2 linked regions of the Synechococcus elongatus PCC 6301 genome follow. The protein of the gene in region 2 interacts with the protein of the main gene of each other region in a pairwise test. Links are inferred from orthologs where the notes say so. Each region holds a gene or a part of one and is shown on either strand. Other genes may lie near its edges.

Region 1 (8,160 bases), 550 kb from region 2 along the record:
GCAATTTCACTGCCGATGAAGGGGCGGCCTCCTTCGACAACAACCATCGTGCCGTCTTCGAGATAGCCCACGCCTTGAGCGGCTTCTTTGCCTTCCTTGAGGATCCGTAGGTCGAAGCGATCGCCCGGTAGATAGGTGGGGCGTAGCGTTTTCGCGAGGTCATTGATATTCAGGACCGTGACCTCTTGAATGCTGGCAACCCGATTGAGGTTGTAGTCCACCGTTAACAGCGGTGCTTGCAAATCCTGGGCTAAACGGACGAGCTTGGCATCTACCGTACCGATGTCATCGTAGTCAGCACTGTTGATTGAGATGCGGGGCGCATAGGTTTCGCGTAGCCGGTTCAGGACGTCCAAACCCCGCCGTCCCCACGATCGCTTTTGGTCATTACTGGCATCTGCGAGTTGCTGCAGTTCTTGCAAGACAAACTGCGGCACAATCAGCCGCCCTTCCAAAAAGCCAGTCTCGATCAGGGCTTCAATCCGGCCATCGATGATGCAGCTGGTATCGATCACCTTGCTGATTGCAGGCTTGAGCGTTCCTTCGGCTAGCAGCGCCGACTCAACGGAGCCGGGATTGACCAGCCGAATCAGGGTGCGCCCGTGGGTATCGGCCAAGGTGATTCCCGACATGCCGAAAGCGATACTGCCGATTACTGCAGCCAAGGGTTTGAGAAAGACAAACTCCGTCGGAATGGGGAGCAAGAAAATGGGCGTCAGGATCAGGTTGGCGATCACCAACCCAAGAATGAGCCCCACCGCTCGGCTAATCAACTGATCCGTGGGCATTTGCCGTGCTTGCAACTGCAGCCGTCGAACTGCGGCTTGTGCCAAGAGGCCGAACAAACCACCAAACAAAGCAGTGAATCCGGCGACCACAAAGCGCAGCCCCTCCAGATCCGTTACCTGTTGCAGAGCACGTTCCGGCAGCAGATCAACTCCCAGGAAACCGGTTACCGCGCCGGTGATCAAAAAAAGCAGAATAATCAAAGCGTCTAACATAGTCGCGAACCGAAGCGGCGCAAACTCTGTGGCTGCACGGGATCGCGCCAGCCTCGGGGCAGGGAGCCCCATTATATCCACCCATCAGTATGGGCCTGCTGGCAACAGCACATGATCAATTTGCCGATTGCTGCTTACCTACACATCCCCTTTTGTCGTCGTCGCTGCTTTTACTGTGACTTCCCGATTAGCGTCGTGGGCGATCGCCTGCGCGGGGATCAGTCCGGCATGATCCGCCAGTATGTGGACGCGATCTGCCAAGAAATTGCTGCGACGCCTGTGCTTGGGCCAGCACTGCAAACGGTCTTTTTCGGTGGGGGAACGCCCTCCCTGCTGAGTCCCAATCAGCTCGATCGCATTCTGCAGACCCTCGATCGCCGTTTTGGGATTGCAGCGACGGCTGAAATTTCAATCGAAATGGATCCCGCTAGCTTTGACCGATCGCAAGCGATCGCAACGCGACAGCTAGGCTTTAACCGCGTCAGTATTGGCGCTCAGGCGTTTCAAGATGGCCTGTTGGAACGGTGTGGTCGTACCCATCGGCGGGCCGATATCGATCGCGCTGTGGCGGATTTGCGGGCTGCTGGTTTCGAGAATCTCAGTCTGGATTTGATCTCGGGTCTACCGGAACAGACGCTGGCGGATTGGCAGGCTTCATTAGAAGCCGCGATCGCCCTAGAACCGACTCACCTCTCGGCCTACGATCTGGTGCTAGAACCAGAGACGGTGTTTGGCAAGCGCTATCAACCGGGCGATCGCCCCTTGCCAGCCGATGAGCAAACCGCTGTCATGTATCGACTGGCGCATAGGACCTTGGAAGCGGCGGGCTTTGAGCACTATGAAATCTCGAACTATGCGCGATCGGGATTTCAGTGTCGCCACAATCGCGTCTACTGGCAGGATCAGTCCTTCTATGGCTTTGGGGTCGGTGCGACGAGTGCCCTGCAAGGCCAGCGGTTTGGCCGTCCGCGCCGCCGAGCTGATTACTTTATCTGGCTCGAGACGCCGGGTGCGATCGCGGCAGCTTGTGCACCGGTTACCTCTGATCCGGCTGATGCCTTAGCGGAAACGCTGATGTTGGGGCTGCGGCTGGCGGAAGGGTTGGATTGGACCGCATTAGAGCAGCCGTTTGGGGCAGAAATCCTGCGATCGCTGCAACCTGTGATTCAGCGCTACCAACAGGCGGGCTGGTTGCAATGGCAGGGCGATCGCCTCAGCTTGACCCAGCCGGAGGGCATGCTCTTCTCGAATCAGGTCTTAGCCAGTTTGTTTGAACGACTCGAGGCGATCGCGACTGTCTAGGAGAGTGGTTCCTGTTCAGCTGGCTGAGACTGGAGGAACTGGCGATCGCGCACTTCTCGGGCGTAACGCTGCACGGCAGATCCGATCGCTTGCCGCAGGTTGAGATAAGCCGGCGCAAAGGGCGGCTGGCTAGGGGTCAGTCCTAGCAGATCGGCGGTCACCAAAATTTGCCCATCACAATTAGGGCCAGCCCCAATCCCGATCGTTGGAATCGAGAGTTTCGCCGTGATCATGGCTGCAAGGCGATCGGGAATGTGTTCCAAGACGATCGCGAACGCGCCAGCAGCCTCCAGCGCGAGAGCCTGATCCAAAATCTGCTGCTGCGCTTCGGGCGTTTGTCCCTGCTGGCGATAGCCGAGCTGGCGCACGGATTGCGGAGTCAGCCCCACATGCCCCATCACCGGAATGCCGACTTCCACCAGTCGTTGCACCGTTTCTAAGAGGCGCGGATAGCCCCCCTCTAATTTGACGGCTTGAGCCTCCGTCACCTTCAGCAGTTGTCCTGCTGCGAGAATCGCGTCTTCTGGGCTGGTTTGGTAGGACAAAAACGGCAAGTCGCTGACGATCAGGGCATTGCGGCAACCACGCTGCACGGCCTGCACATGGTGAATCATGTCTTCTAGGCTTAGGGGCAGCGTCGTGGGATGCCCGAGGGCAACCATTGCCAAGGAATCGCCAACAAGAACCAGATCGATGCCTGCCTCATCCAAAATGCTGGCGATCGCAAAATCCCAAGCGGTCAGCGCCACAATCGGGCGACCCTGTTGCTTCCACTGACGCAGGTGACGAGGCGTGATCGGCATGGTCGCAACTGAGACGCGCTTCCTCACGCTATCAGACCGGCGCGATCGCTCGATAGGGGAGCAATGCTATGCTGAGATCGACTCGGACCTATGTGGTCAGAACGCCCAAATCCTGTCAGGACCGGAAGGTAGCAGCAGTACGGGATGCTTTTGACAGGCGTAGACTCCGGGTCACTTTTTTTGCGCATGAGTCTGCGCGATCGCGGCGAATGTGGCCCGAGTCACTTCCCAGAGCGGCCTCACTGCCCTCAACACTCCAAGTGGCAAGGCTATGCTGAAGCAAGACGCCCCAGAGCTGCTGGCATGAGCACTGTTACTGATCTTCTCCAAAAAGCGGTCTACCTTGGCATCGGGCTGGCTTCCTATGTGCCCGAGTTGGCGAAAAGCGAAAATCTCTCGGATCTGAGCGATCGCGTCCAAAAATTAGTCGATGACTTGGTCGCTCGGGGTGAAATGACCACGGAAGAAGCCAAGCATGCGGTTGAAGACTTGGTGAGACAAGCGCAAGGCTCTGTCAATGGTCCCGCTGGATCGCCCCCGCCTATCCCTCAGCCCATTCAGATCACGGTTGAGGAAGTCGAACCCGAGGCCAGTTCGAGCGCGGCCTCAACGCCTGCCGACAGTGCGCCATCTAACAATCCAGCTTCTGCTGCTGACGATCTGGAAAGTCTGCGTCAGCAAGTCAGTCAACTGCGAGAAGAATTGAACCGCCTCAATCAGAACAAAGGATAAAAATGCCCAAGCGGGCCTTGTCCTTGACCGATCGCGAGGCTGTGGCGGAGTGCTTTGGTGACGTAGTGTTTTGCGGCTTGGGCAGCTGCTAGAATCTCAAGCCCCAGCGCAGCATTGGCGGCGATCGCGGCGGCTAAAGTGCAGCCACTGCCGTGGGTATGGGGTGTGGCGATCGCTTCCGTCTTTAGGATGTGGGATCGTTGGCCATCCCACCACCAATCGACGCCGTGCCAGTCGCCGGTCGCTGCTCCACCTTTGATCAGCACGGCTTGCGGTCCAAGGTCTCGGATGATCCGTGCGGCGCGATCGAGATCAGCAGCGTCTTGGATGTCCATCCCGGCTAGTAGCTGAGCTTCGTAGCGATTAGGGGTCAAGACGGTTGCCAGCGGCAAGAGGTGATCGCGGAGGACAGCGATCGCAGCCTGATCGATCAGCACTGCACCCGTGCGCGACACCATGACGGGATCGATGATCCGAGGAATGAAGAGTGGTGCGATTGTCCCAGCAACCACTTCCATAATTTCGGCATTGAGCAGCATGCCGGTTTTCAAGGCTTGGGGCGGCAAATCAGAAAGCACCGCATCGAGCTGCGCCGCCACACCTGCCGGTGCGATCGCATCGACTCGAGTCACGCCTAGCGTGTTCTGGGCCGTCACACAGGTAATCGCACAGGTGCCGTGCACTTGATGGAAGGCAAAAGTCCGTAGATCGGCTTGAATGCCAGCTCCACCGCCGCTATCAGATCCGGCAATGGTCAGGGCGATCGGAACAGCCACTAGGGTCGGTTTTGAATTTTCCGTTGTAGGAAGGCCGGAATGTCGAGGCCGCCGCCGCTCGCCGGTGGGGCACTAGCTGGGTTGGGACTCACGCTGGGTTGGCTGGTCGGCTGGGACGTGCTGGTGGAAATCGTGTTGAGGTTGGGGCGATCGGTGCTGAAGCCCGTGGCGATCACGGTGATCCGCAGCTCTCCTTCCAATCGATCGTCAATCACGGCGCCGAAAATGATATTGGCTTCAGGATCGACGACTTCGTAAATCGCATCCGCTGCTGCGTTGACCTCATGCAGGGTCATATCGCGGCCGCCTGTGATGTTGAAGACAACGCCGCGCGCCCCTTCGATCGAAGACTCCAGCAGCGGTGAGCTAATGGCTGCATGAGCGGCTTCCCGAGCGCGGGACTTGCCAGAGCCGCTACCGATGCCCATCAGGGCTGATCCAGCATCGGCCATGACGGCGCGAACGTCGGCAAAGTCGACGTTGACCAGACCTGGGATCGTGATGATGTCAGAAATCCCTTGCACACCCTGCCGGAGAATATCGTCGGCGACCCGGAAAGCTTCTTGAATCGGCGTCTGCTCAGATATGGCGTGGAGTAGGCGGTCATTAGGAATAGTGATCAAAGTGTCGACTGAGCTTTGCAGTGCGGCTGTTCCTTCTTCCGCCTGCTTCATTCGGCGACGCCCTTCGAAGGTGAAGGGTTTGGTGACAATCCCAACCGTCAGCGCACCCACTTCTTTGGCGACTTCTGCCACGATCGGGGCAGCTCCAGTGCCGGTTCCACCGCCCATCCCCGCCGTGATAAAGACGAGGTCAGCCCCTTCCAAGGCGGCGATTAGTTCTTCCCGCGATTCTTCAGCGGCTTTCATGCCGATCGCAGGGTTGCCACCTGCGCCTAGCCCTCGCGTTAGTTTCTGTCCCAACTGCATCCGCTTGGGGGCTGCAGAGTGGAGCAAAGCTTGAGCATCAGTGTTGAGGGCCCAAAATTCAACCCCGCTGACATCGCTGCTAATCATGCGGTTGACCCCGTTGCTGCCGCCACCGCCAACGCCAATTACCTTGATGCGGGCAACGCTGCTGGGGATGATTAGTTCTTCTGGCTGCCCTAGTGCATCGAACCCCGACAGAGAGCCGTCACGGTTGAAGCCATAGGAATTGTTGATCGGCATAGGGTCGGTCATGGGGGTGAGTAGTAGCAGCCAACCATGGGCTTGGACAAGCTCGGTTGAACGCTAGTTTAGGGCAGCAAACTAAAAACAAGAGAATTATTGACGCACTCTGTCGGGAAAGGCAACTACAACCAATGGTTAGCGATCGCAAAATGCCGTTCCAAGTCGCAAAATTTGAGCGATTGCGGCTCATCCAAAAATACTAATTGCGGAACTAAAAACTCGATTGTCTTAGCGAGGGTTGGTTTGGAGCGATCGCGGTGGGGCTGAAGGCTTCATTTGCACGCGGGGTGTTGAAGGTTGGCGCAGATCGATGTAGGCGATCGCAGAGCGACTGGTTTTATCTGGAAGTTGTCGCAGGCGATCGAGCATGGCAATTTGCTGGGGAAGTAACTCGGGATTGTAGGGGCCACAGTAAACCGGCCCAAGCTCGGTTTCCAAAATGATGTTGGCAGGATCGCGCCAATCGAGCCCTTGGATGCCAACCGGGCTGGTGCGCAACAGAGAATAGAGCCCAGGCCACAGCCGTTGATAGGGTTCGCGGTAGCCACGCACTTTGAGGGTGGTGGTGGGCAGGGTTGCCCCCAGCCGTTCGTAGGCGCTGAGCGGATGCCAAACGCCTTGGCGATCGAGAATGCCCCAGCGCTCCTGTGGCGGCTGATTGGGTTCGACGACCACCCGCGAAGCCTGGGCAGTAGCGGTAATTTCTTGGACGGTGATGATTAGGCTGGCTGGCAGGAGACGGCGCTGAATTTGAACCGCTTGCAGAGGGGCGGCTTTCAGTAATTGTTGTTCTAAGCGTTGGGGCTGCAGCTGGAGCAGATTGAGGGGCATCTGCAGATTGAGGGTGGCCAAGAGGCGATCGCGGTTGAGGGTTTGCTGGCCTTGGATTTGAATGCGCCGTGGATCTTGGATGATCCAGAGCGGACGGGCCAGCACCCAGACCAAACCTGCGGCGATCGCTGTCACCCCCACAAAACGCCAGAAGCGCTGCAGCCGTTGTCGCCGTCTTTCCCAACGCTTTTGGCGACGGCGAGCGGCTAACGAAGCCGGAGAAGCAACTTCGGGCAAGTCGGCCATCACCACACTACGGACAAAGGACGGTTAGGCGCTGAGGCCCAGACGTTGATTCAGAAATTGACGCCACTTCAGTGCGAGACTCGCCTCGGTAAAGGGAATGGCAATTTGGCGATCGCGCAGTTCCAGCAAGAGATCCGCCGAGCCATTGACCGATGCCTCAGGATCAGACAACAACTGATTTTGCTGTTGCACCTGAATCCGTTGCAGCGTTCCCAAATCGATCGTTTCCAGAAAGACGGGCCCTTGTCGGCTGGGTTTACCCCAGACCAAATCGGAACCACGAACTCCTAGAACAGCACGCACATCATACTTGGCGGTTTCAAAGTCGGCAGCCCAAACTTTGTAGGACTCCAGCTTCTGATATTCATTCCAACCGGCCCAAGCCAAGCCGGTGAACAGCACTAGCAGCGGCAACCAGAGCAACCCATGCAGCATGGCCTAGCGCTCCAGAGCCAGTTGAATCAGCCGATGGACAAGATCGGGGAAGGCCACGCCACTCGCTGCCCAGAGCTGGGGATACATACTCAAAGCTGTGAAGCCCGGCAGAGTGTTGATTTCGTTGATGAAAATTTGACCTTGGCTATCCAAGAAAAAATCCAAGCGACTGAGGCCAGATGCATCGACGGCTTGGAAGGCGGCGATCGCGAGTTCTTGCAGTTTCTGCTGCAATTCCGCCGAAAGTTGCGCGGGGATCAACAGTTGCGCCTTGCCATCGGTGTACTTGGTTTCGTAGTCGTAGAAATCGCTGTCGTAGGTGATTTCGCCCAGAATTGAGGCTTGGGGATAGTCGTTGCCGAGCACAGCGCATTCGACTTCGCGAGGATTGTCGATCGCAGCTTCGATAATTAAACGGCGATCGAGGGCAGCAGCTTGATCGAGGGCGGCTTCCAGTTCAGCGCGATCGCGGACTTTGGCGATCCCAACCGACGATCCCAGGTTGGCGGGCTTCACAAAACAGGGATAGCCCAGCTCCGTTTCAATCTGCTCCAGCAAACTTGTGTAGCGGCAGGGATCCGAGAAGACTTGACTGCGATTGACGGCAACGTAGGCGACTTGCGGCAAACTCGCTTGGGCAAAAGCCTGTTTCATAGCGATCTTGTCCATGCCCAAGGCTGACCCGAGAACGCCAGATCCGACAAAGGGACGCTGCATCAGGGTCAGCAGCCCTTGAATCGTGCCATCTTCACCGTTGGGGCCGTGCAGGATCGGGAACCAGACTTCGACGTCGCGGCAGTCTGCTGGAAATTGCCAGCGATCGCTCGGTTCCTCAACGAAGAGTGGCTTTTGGTTGGCTAAG
Region 2 (8,026 bases):
AGCGCCTGCGCTCGTCCTTGGCTGTTCCCCAGAAATTGAGCGAATTGAACGGGTCGATTTGGCCAGTGCTCTATCGACCTTGCCGACGGTGACAACAGCTTCTGCTCTCGAAACGACTTGTCAGGGACTCCTTCTTCACAGCGATCGCGATGGCTATCGTTTGGTGGATGCGCAACGGCGCGATCGTCTGCAGTGCATGGGCAAGACCCTCAAAGATCTCGGTCATGCCCTCAAACAGCAATTACCCCTGTGGCAGGCGCGGCAGCGACTCAGCCAGCTGCTCAATGACGGTCCCGAAAGTTTCCCTGTGAGCTGGACTTGGCGATCGGGCGATCGCAAGAAACAACTGGCACAGCGTCAGACTGCAGCTGTGCCGCTCCCTGATCCGGGCTCAGAAGTTGCGATCGCTCCGGTCGTAACTACCACCCAAACTTGGGCTCTCCGCAGCTACAGCGATCGGGCCGCCGAATTACTGCTGCTGCTGGAGGATCGCCAAGGCCGCTGGTGGGTCTGGGGCTGGACAGGCACTCCGCTGGTCTCAGACGAGGGCGAAGCAGAAGCGGAACCTCTGCCGCTCCTGCCCGCGATCGAACTGGGAGCTGGTCAAGAGCGAACCCTGACGAGCGAACTGCCGCTTCCGGGGCTTACCAGTGGTGTTGTCTGGGCGATCGCCAGCGCTGCGCCACTCCAGCAGTGTCGTCAGGCGATCGCGGCTCAACAGTCCCCAACTGGGGGACTCCTCCAACCCTTGGCGAATCCCAGTCAGGTGCTGGAAGCATTGGTCGCAGATCTGCAGGCTGCAAGCGCAGATGAGGGCCTGACGACCAGTGGCGATCCGCTGCTACCCCTATCGCTTTGGGCCACTTTGGCGATCGCATGGCAACAAAGCTGATCCGACTTTTCTGAAAGTGGTTAATATTAATTAACACTTCCCCTCGTTACACTGACGAGTTAGTCCCTTTACATCCGCCGAGACGATCCAAGGAGGATTGGCCCCTGTGAAGAAACGATGGAAAAACGCCGGCCTCTACGCACTACTCGCGATCGTGGTGATCGCTTTGGGGACCGCTTTACTGGATCAGCGCGGCACGGAAACCGTGGCGACCTGGCGCTATAGCGAGTTTGTCCAGCGCGTGGAAAACAAGCAAGTCGCTAAGGTTATCCTCAGTCCCGATCGCAGCTCGGCACTGGTTCAAGCCGAAGACGGCGACAAAGTGCAGGTCAATCTGCCCAACGACCCGCAACTGCTGAAAATCCTGACCGATAACAACGTCGATATCTCCGTCCGTCCTCAGAACCAAGACAGCGTTTGGCTGCGGGCTCTGAGCAGCCTCTTCTTCCCGATCCTCTTGCTCGTGGGTCTGTTCTTCATCCTGCGCCGTGCCCAAGGTGGCCCTGGCAACCAGGCAATGAACTTCGGCAAGAGCAAAGCTCGCGTCCAAATGGAGCCGCAAACCCAAGTCACCTTTAACGATGTGGCGGGGATTGATCAGGCCAAACTGGAACTGACCGAAGTCGTCGACTTCCTCAAAAACGCCGATCGCTTCACCGCCGTCGGTGCACAAATTCCCAAAGGCGTGCTGCTAGTGGGTCCTCCCGGTACCGGTAAAACCCTGTTGGCGAAAGCCGTGGCTGGCGAAGCAGGCGTTCCCTTCTTCAGCATCTCTGGCTCCGAGTTTGTGGAAATGTTCGTCGGGGTCGGCGCTAGCCGCGTCCGCGACCTGTTCGAGCAAGCCAAAGCCAGTGCGCCTTGCATCGTCTTCATCGATGAGATCGACGCCGTTGGTCGTCAGCGCGGTGCTGGCCTCGGCGGTGGTAACGACGAGCGTGAGCAAACCCTCAACCAGTTGCTGACCGAAATGGATGGCTTTGAGGGCAACAGCGGCATCATCATCGTTGCGGCGACCAACCGTCCTGATGTCTTGGATGCGGCCTTGATGCGTCCCGGTCGTTTCGATCGCCAAGTGGTGGTCGATCGCCCCGACTACAACGGTCGTCTGGAAATCCTGCGCGTTCACGCTCGTGGCAAGAGCCTCAGCAAAGATATCGACCTCGACAAAATCGCCCGCCGGACGCCTGGCTTTACCGGTGCGGATCTGTCCAACCTGCTGAACGAAGCCGCGATTCTGGCTGCTCGCCGCAGCTTGGCAGAAATCTCGATGGATGAAGTCAACGATGCGATCGATCGCGTCTTGGCGGGTCCTGAGAAGAAAGACCGCGTCATGAGCGAAAAACGCAAAGTCTTGGTGGCTTACCACGAAGCTGGTCACGCCTTGGTCGGTGCCTTGATGCCTGACTACGACCCCGTCCAAAAAATCAGCATTATTCCCCGCGGCCGTGCGGGTGGCCTGACCTGGTTCACCCCCAGCGAAGAGCGGATGGAGTCGGGCCTCTACTCCCGTACCTACCTGCAAAACCAAATGGCGGTTGCCCTTGGCGGTCGTCTGGCGGAAGAAATTGTCTTCGGTGAGGAAGAAGTGACGACTGGCGCTTCTAACGACTTGCAGCAAGTCGCCCGCGTGGCTCGTCAGATGGTGACCCGCTTCGGGATGAGCGATCGCCTTGGCCCTGTGGCCCTCGGTCGCCAGCAAGGCAACATGTTCCTCGGTCGCGACATTGCTGCCGAGCGTGACTTCTCGGAAGAGACTGCCGCCACGATTGACGACGAAGTGCGTCAGCTGGTGGATGTTGCCTATGATCGCGCCAAGAAAGTGTTGATTGAAAACCGCTCGATTCTTGATCAACTTGCCAAAATGCTGGTTGAGAAAGAAACCGTTGATGCGGAAGAACTGCAAGATCTGCTCAACAACAATGAAGTGCGGATGGCCGCGATCGCCTAAACCTCAGCTTGATTGACAGCACTAACGGGAGTCGCACTGGCTCCCGTTTTTTGTTGCTTGTCCTGTGGCTCCAGCGCTCAAGCAAGTACCCACTCAAACTAATCTGTTGGCGTCACCGCACCGACTCAGGGAAATTGTGTCAGGCTCGTCAACTTCCTGGCTAGAAAAACAGACCATCACCCCACAGACAAAGGTGCTGACGGAATGAGGTCTATCCATCCTGCATGCCTCAGCAACATGGGCAGTGGTTAGCTAGCTGTCGTACCTTACAGACGATCGCATTTCGGTTGCCAGAACGATCGCAGAGGAATGAAAACGAGTGGCAAGCACAAGCTAGTGATGACTGCTGAGGCCAGGCCAATGTGGGCAAAATCCCAGACGATTCCCCGCAGGAAGTAGAGCGGTTGTGCCACAAAACGAGGGTTGATGCCTGCGGCTTGATCGGGCAGCAGAGGACGATTGAGGTCGGCGATGATCCGCTGAGCGGTGTTACCCGCTTCTGGTGCCCAATTATTGCCATCGCGGAAATGGATCAAAAACTGGAGCGCGGTGGTGGCTTCAAGCAGAATCGCTAGCCCAAAGCAGAGGCTGATCAGCGCAATTGGTTCCAAGCTAAACCAACGGCGGCGATAGCCAGCGGTGAGAATCCAACCTGCGATCGCGAGCCCCAGCGCATGGGTAGGGTAGGGGGTGCTTAGGGCATCGAGCAGGAACCCCAAGGTGATGCCAGCGATAATACCCTGCCAAACTGCATGGCCTGGCGCCCAGGTGATTAACCAGAGCAGAACCCAGTGGGGCGCGACTCCAGCTAGCTCTAAGCCTGGCAAGCGGAACAACATTAAGAGGGTTAGCCCAAGAGCTGATAAACCTGTGGCTAACCAGGGCGATCGCAGCTCCTCGGCACTGAAACTCATGGTCTGCTGGGCACCGATCGCTGAATTGTCAGCCATTCCAGCTGCCCAATCGGCGCTGACAGCTGCAGGATTGCTTCTGGGGCAGGAGTGGCCTGTAGATCGATTTTTTGAACGACACCCACAGGTAAGCCAGCAGGAAAGAGTGTACTAGCGCTAGAAGTGACAGCGACATCGCCGGGGCGAACCACCGGATCGCGATCGAAGAAACGCACGGTGACCTGATTGGTCCCTTGGCCGCGAATATAGCCCTGACTGCGCGATCGGCTAATCATCACGCCCACACCGCTGCTGGGGTCTGTGATTAACAATACGCGGCTGGTGTTGAGGGAGACGCTGACAATGCGCCCCACCAGACCGCCAGGACCGCTGACGCTGTCGCCTACTTGGACGCCATCCCGACTACCGCGCCCGAGCGTGACCTGCTGCCACCAGCTATCGACGCTGCGACCGATGATTGGTGCCAAAATCGCGCCGGCTGGTTGCTTCGGCTTCAGGGCTAGCTGCTGGCGGAGCACACGGTTCTCCGCTTCTGCCTCCAAGAGCGCTTGCTCAAGACCCGCAACGGTAGCCGTCTTGACCCACTCTTGCTGAGTGGGGCCAGGATAAAAGGGATGGGTGAGCAAGGCGTAGACTTCGACCAAGAGTGACCCTTGGGTTTGCCGCAAAATCCATGCAGCCCCGATCAACCCACCAGCGATCGCAACTCGGAGCCCGAAACGATTGAACCAACGCAGCACATCCGCCATCGTGTTCTGCTGCTCCGCACCGCTCTAGGCGCGGGAGCTGGCACTAAACACCCGCTCAAGACTCTTGAAGTTCTCGAGCACGCGACCCGTGCCCAGCACTACACAGCTCAGGGGGTCGGGGGCAATGTGGGTGATGATGCCGGTTTCATGGCTGATCAGTTCATCGAGCCCCCGCACCAAAGCACCCCCACCGGCGAGGACAATGCCGCGATCGACGATATCAGCAGCCAGCTCCGGCGGTGTTTTTTCGAGGGTGCGTTTGACGGCTTCCACAATCACATTCAGTGGCTCCGCCATGCTTTCGCGCACTTCCGCTGCTTTGATCGTGACGGTCCGAGGTAGGCCAGACAGCAAGTGCAAGCCTCGGACTTCCATGGTTGTCTCATCAAATTCGTTGTCGGGGAAGGCCGACCCGACCATGATTTTAATTTCCTCAGAGGTCCGCTCCCCAATCACGAGGTTGTGGACTTTCTTGAGGTACTGCGCGATCGCCTCACTCAGCTCATCGCCCGCCACGCGCACCGAGTCGCTGAGGACAATGCCTTGCAAGCTCATCACGGCAACTTCCGTGGTGCCGCCGCCGATATCGACGATCATCGTCCCTGTCGGCTCAGCTACCGGCAATCCTGCCCCGATCGCAGCAGCCACCGGTTCATCGATTAGATAGACCTCTCGGGCGCCTGCTTGGGTAGCCGCTTCCATCACTGCGCGACGTTCCACACCCGTGACACCGCTGGGAATGCCGATTACGACCCGAGCTACGCCCGATCGCCCTTCTTGGACTTGGCGGATGAAATGCTTGAGCATCAACTCAGCGGCATCAAAGTCAGCGATGACACCATCCCGCAGTGGGCGCAGAGCTGCGACACTACCGGGGGTGCGACCTAGCATCAACTTGGCCTCAGAGCCGACCGCTAGGGGTTTTTTGAGGTTTTGGTCGATCGCGACAACCGACGGCTCTTGTAAAACAATGCCTTTACCGGAGACATAGACCAGTGTGTTGGCCGTCCCTAGGTCAATACCCATGTCGCGGGAGAGGGAGAAGCGCCGAAGAATACTCACTGATAAATCCGCCTTGATGACGTGGCTGCGGTAATTAAGCTGAGTAGCAAGCCAGAAACGCAGTGGAGTGGCCTGCAACGCCAGAGGATTCTAGCGCCTCCTGCTAACTCAGTCTAGGCAGCGATTCGCTCGGCGGGTTGGCCGACAACTGCCAAAATGGGACTGAGCAATGCGCAGGGGTTTGACTGCACGATGAGCTTAAATGTTGTCAACTTGGTGGGGCGCGTCGGTCGTGACCCCGAAGCTCGTTACTTTGAGTCGGGTTCGGTCGTTTGTAAGTTTTCCCTGGCGGTCAATCGCCGCAGCCGCAATGATGAGCCTGATTGGTTCAACGTTGAGATGTGGGGCCGCGAAGCCCAGGTTGCGATCGACTATGTCAAGAAAGGCAGTCTGATCGGCATCAGTGGTGCTCTCAAGATTGAGAGCTGGACTGATCGCAACAACAATCAGCGCACCACACCCGTCGTCCGGGCCAATCGTCTTGAGCTGCTGGGCTCGCGCCGAGATCAAGAGGGCGGCATGGCTCCCCGCGATCCAGACAGCGATCTGTTCTAATCCCTCGACTCCAAGGCTCAATCCTCAGTTTCGGTTAAGTCCTGATTGCTGTTCGGAGTGATTCGGCTACCGCAGCGTCGCTTCGCCTCATTGACGCGGCGCTGCAGGGCTGGCGGAATACCTAAGAAGGCATCAGCGTAGAGTCGCTCAAATTCTGCCCGAAAGCGATCGGCCAAACTAGAGTCCTCGATCACTAAAAATGTTTCGTCATTTCTGAGGTTGGCTGCGGCACTCCAGTTGTGAGATCCGGTCAGGACGCGCTGGCGATCAATCACGGCAAATTTGTGGTGGAGCGTGTCGCCGGGCGTCAGTCGTGGCGCTCCTGCTGTTGTGAGGGGACTACTCCAAGGGCGATTGTTTGACTCAACCCGGCAGTCGCGATCGGGAAGCGCTAGGCCGACCATATCTAGCAGTTCGCTGTAGGGACGATAGGCAAAGCCAGGGTCAATTAACAGTCGCACTTGAGTACCTTGCTGCGATCGCGCTTCTAAAACATCGGCGATCGCTTGTTCCGAAAAGACAAACAGTGCTAGATCGATCTGCTTCTGGGCTTGGGTGAGGTAACGGGCGATTGTGCCGTTGGTGCTTTCCTGCCACGGTAGCCGGGGACTAGTGGGCGAAAACTGAACCAGCAGGCGCGTGTTGCCAATACGGACCGATTTAGGCGATCGCAAGGGCTTACCAAGGCCAAAGCGGCTATCCGGCAATTTACTGGGGCCATCGCCCCACATCAGGTTGAATTCTTCTTGGAAAATCGCTGCGAGCGCTGGGCTGCGGAACCAGAGCAGATGATTGGCATTGCCACGACTGGCAGGTCGGCCCGGATCGCCAAAGAAATCGCTGGCTGTCCAGTTGGCAGAGCCGGTGACAACCCAGCGGCGATCGATGATCGCGAACTTATGGTGCATCAACCCGCTGCCTTGGCTGCCGTCGTCGGTGTCGTCCAGAATCGGTACACCAGCGCGCTCCAGCATTAACACAGCATCCCCGCCAGCAATTTCGGCGGGACTGAGTTGGCCATCACCATTGCGATCGGCTATCTGTCGGTAGTTCTCTAGTCGCTGCCGCTCGCGATCACTCAGGTTGCCTGACAGTCGTTGACTCCAAGGTTGGCGATACTGGTTTTCCACAATGACGCGAACGGGAATGCCCGCTTGGTGTTTTTGGATCAAAGCAGTCGCTAAGCGGGGCACCTGAATTTCCTGAACCGCGACATCGATCGATGTTTGAGCCTGCTCTAGGCTGGCGAGGAGTTGTCCTTCCAAATCATCACCTTCGCGATCGCGGCCCAAGCTATCGGTAAATCGCTGATCTGGGTTGTGATTGAACGCGACTTGCACGGGAGCGTTGGCATCCCAGCGATCGGCTGCGCCCTGCCCCGAAGACTGAATTTGTGCCAGTGGAGCTTGGCAGGCAGTCAGTAGCCCCAGCAAAAGGGCGAGTACTCCAGACTTCATGCTGAACAGTTCAGGACTCTCTCTAGTAGGCCAGTGATGAATGGCACCTGAGAGGAGATTTAAGCCCAGCTTTAGCTCAGCCTGGGACGATCGCTGTGCTGGATACAGTTCCGATTGACCGACTCCGACTAGAACACAAACATCCATCGCGTCCCGATGCCATGACGGCTGGCTCACCTCGGCGATCGCTACCGCCTGCTCTCCGCAAGGTGGTGATTGGGGGACTGTTTTTCCTTGCCACCCAAGCGATCGCCATCTTGGGTTACTGGCTGTCGGGCTGGAGTTTACTCGACGCGATCTACATGGTCGTGATCACGATCTTTGGGGTCGGCTACGGCGAAGTTCGCCCTATCAATACCCCCGCCCTGCGCATCTTCACAATCTTTGTCATTCTGGCGGGCACTTCCTCCGCCGTGTACCTGATTGGTGGACTGGCGCAGCTGGTAACCGAA

Evidence for each region.
Region 1: the proteins of SYC_RS06420 (region 2) and ftsZ interact in binary tests that used the Escherichia coli proteins (3 or more experiments, as listed by UniProt). The link is inferred for Synechococcus elongatus PCC 6301 from one-to-one orthologs.

What each region holds. Positions count from the first base shown.
Region 1 is NC_006576.1:1,865,846-1,874,005, forward strand. Bases 3,705-6,678 are described here. They hold ftsZ (cell division protein FtsZ), read right to left. Parts: upstream 5,796-6,678; coding sequence 4,614-5,795; downstream 3,705-4,613. Other genes in these bases: SYC_RS09170 (phasin family protein), read left to right, coding at 3,705-3,838; thiD (bifunctional hydroxymethylpyrimidine kinase/phosphomethylpyrimidine kinase), read right to left, coding at 3,823-4,614; SYC_RS09185 (cell division protein FtsQ/DivIB), read right to left, coding at 6,015-6,678. Also shown: SYC_RS09155 (PIN/TRAM domain-containing protein), read right to left, coding at 1-1,001; radical SAM family heme chaperone HemW, read left to right, coding at 1,113-2,303; panB (3-methyl-2-oxobutanoate hydroxymethyltransferase), read right to left, coding at 2,300-3,106; more of SYC_RS09170, read left to right, coding at 3,410-3,704; more of SYC_RS09185, read right to left, coding at 6,679-6,863; SYC_RS09190 (hypothetical protein), read right to left, coding at 6,888-7,298; SYC_RS09195 (D-alanine--D-alanine ligase family protein), read right to left, coding at 7,302-8,160. UniProt on the Escherichia coli protein: Essential cell division protein that forms a contractile ring structure (Z ring) at the future cell division site. The regulation of the ring assembly controls the timing and the location of cell division.
Region 2 is NC_006576.1:1,318,983-1,327,008, reverse strand. Bases 3,526-6,365 are described here. They hold SYC_RS06420 (rod shape-determining protein), read right to left. Parts: upstream 5,527-6,365; coding sequence 4,525-5,526; downstream 3,526-4,524. Other genes in these bases: SYC_RS06410 (phospholipase D-like domain-containing protein), read right to left, coding at 6,135-6,365; SYC_RS06415 (single-stranded DNA-binding protein), read left to right, coding at 5,755-6,117; mreC (rod shape-determining protein MreC), read right to left, coding at 3,751-4,500; mreD (rod shape-determining protein MreD), read right to left, coding at 3,526-3,790. Outside these bases: SYC_RS06440 (caspase family protein), read left to right, coding at 1-892; ATP-dependent zinc metalloprotease FtsH3, read left to right, coding at 999-2,840; more of mreD, read right to left, coding at 3,107-3,525; more of SYC_RS06410, read right to left, coding at 6,366-7,574; SYC_RS06405 (potassium channel family protein), read left to right, coding at 7,736-8,026. UniProt on the Escherichia coli protein: Forms membrane-associated dynamic filaments that are essential for cell shape determination. Acts by regulating cell wall synthesis and cell elongation, and thus cell shape.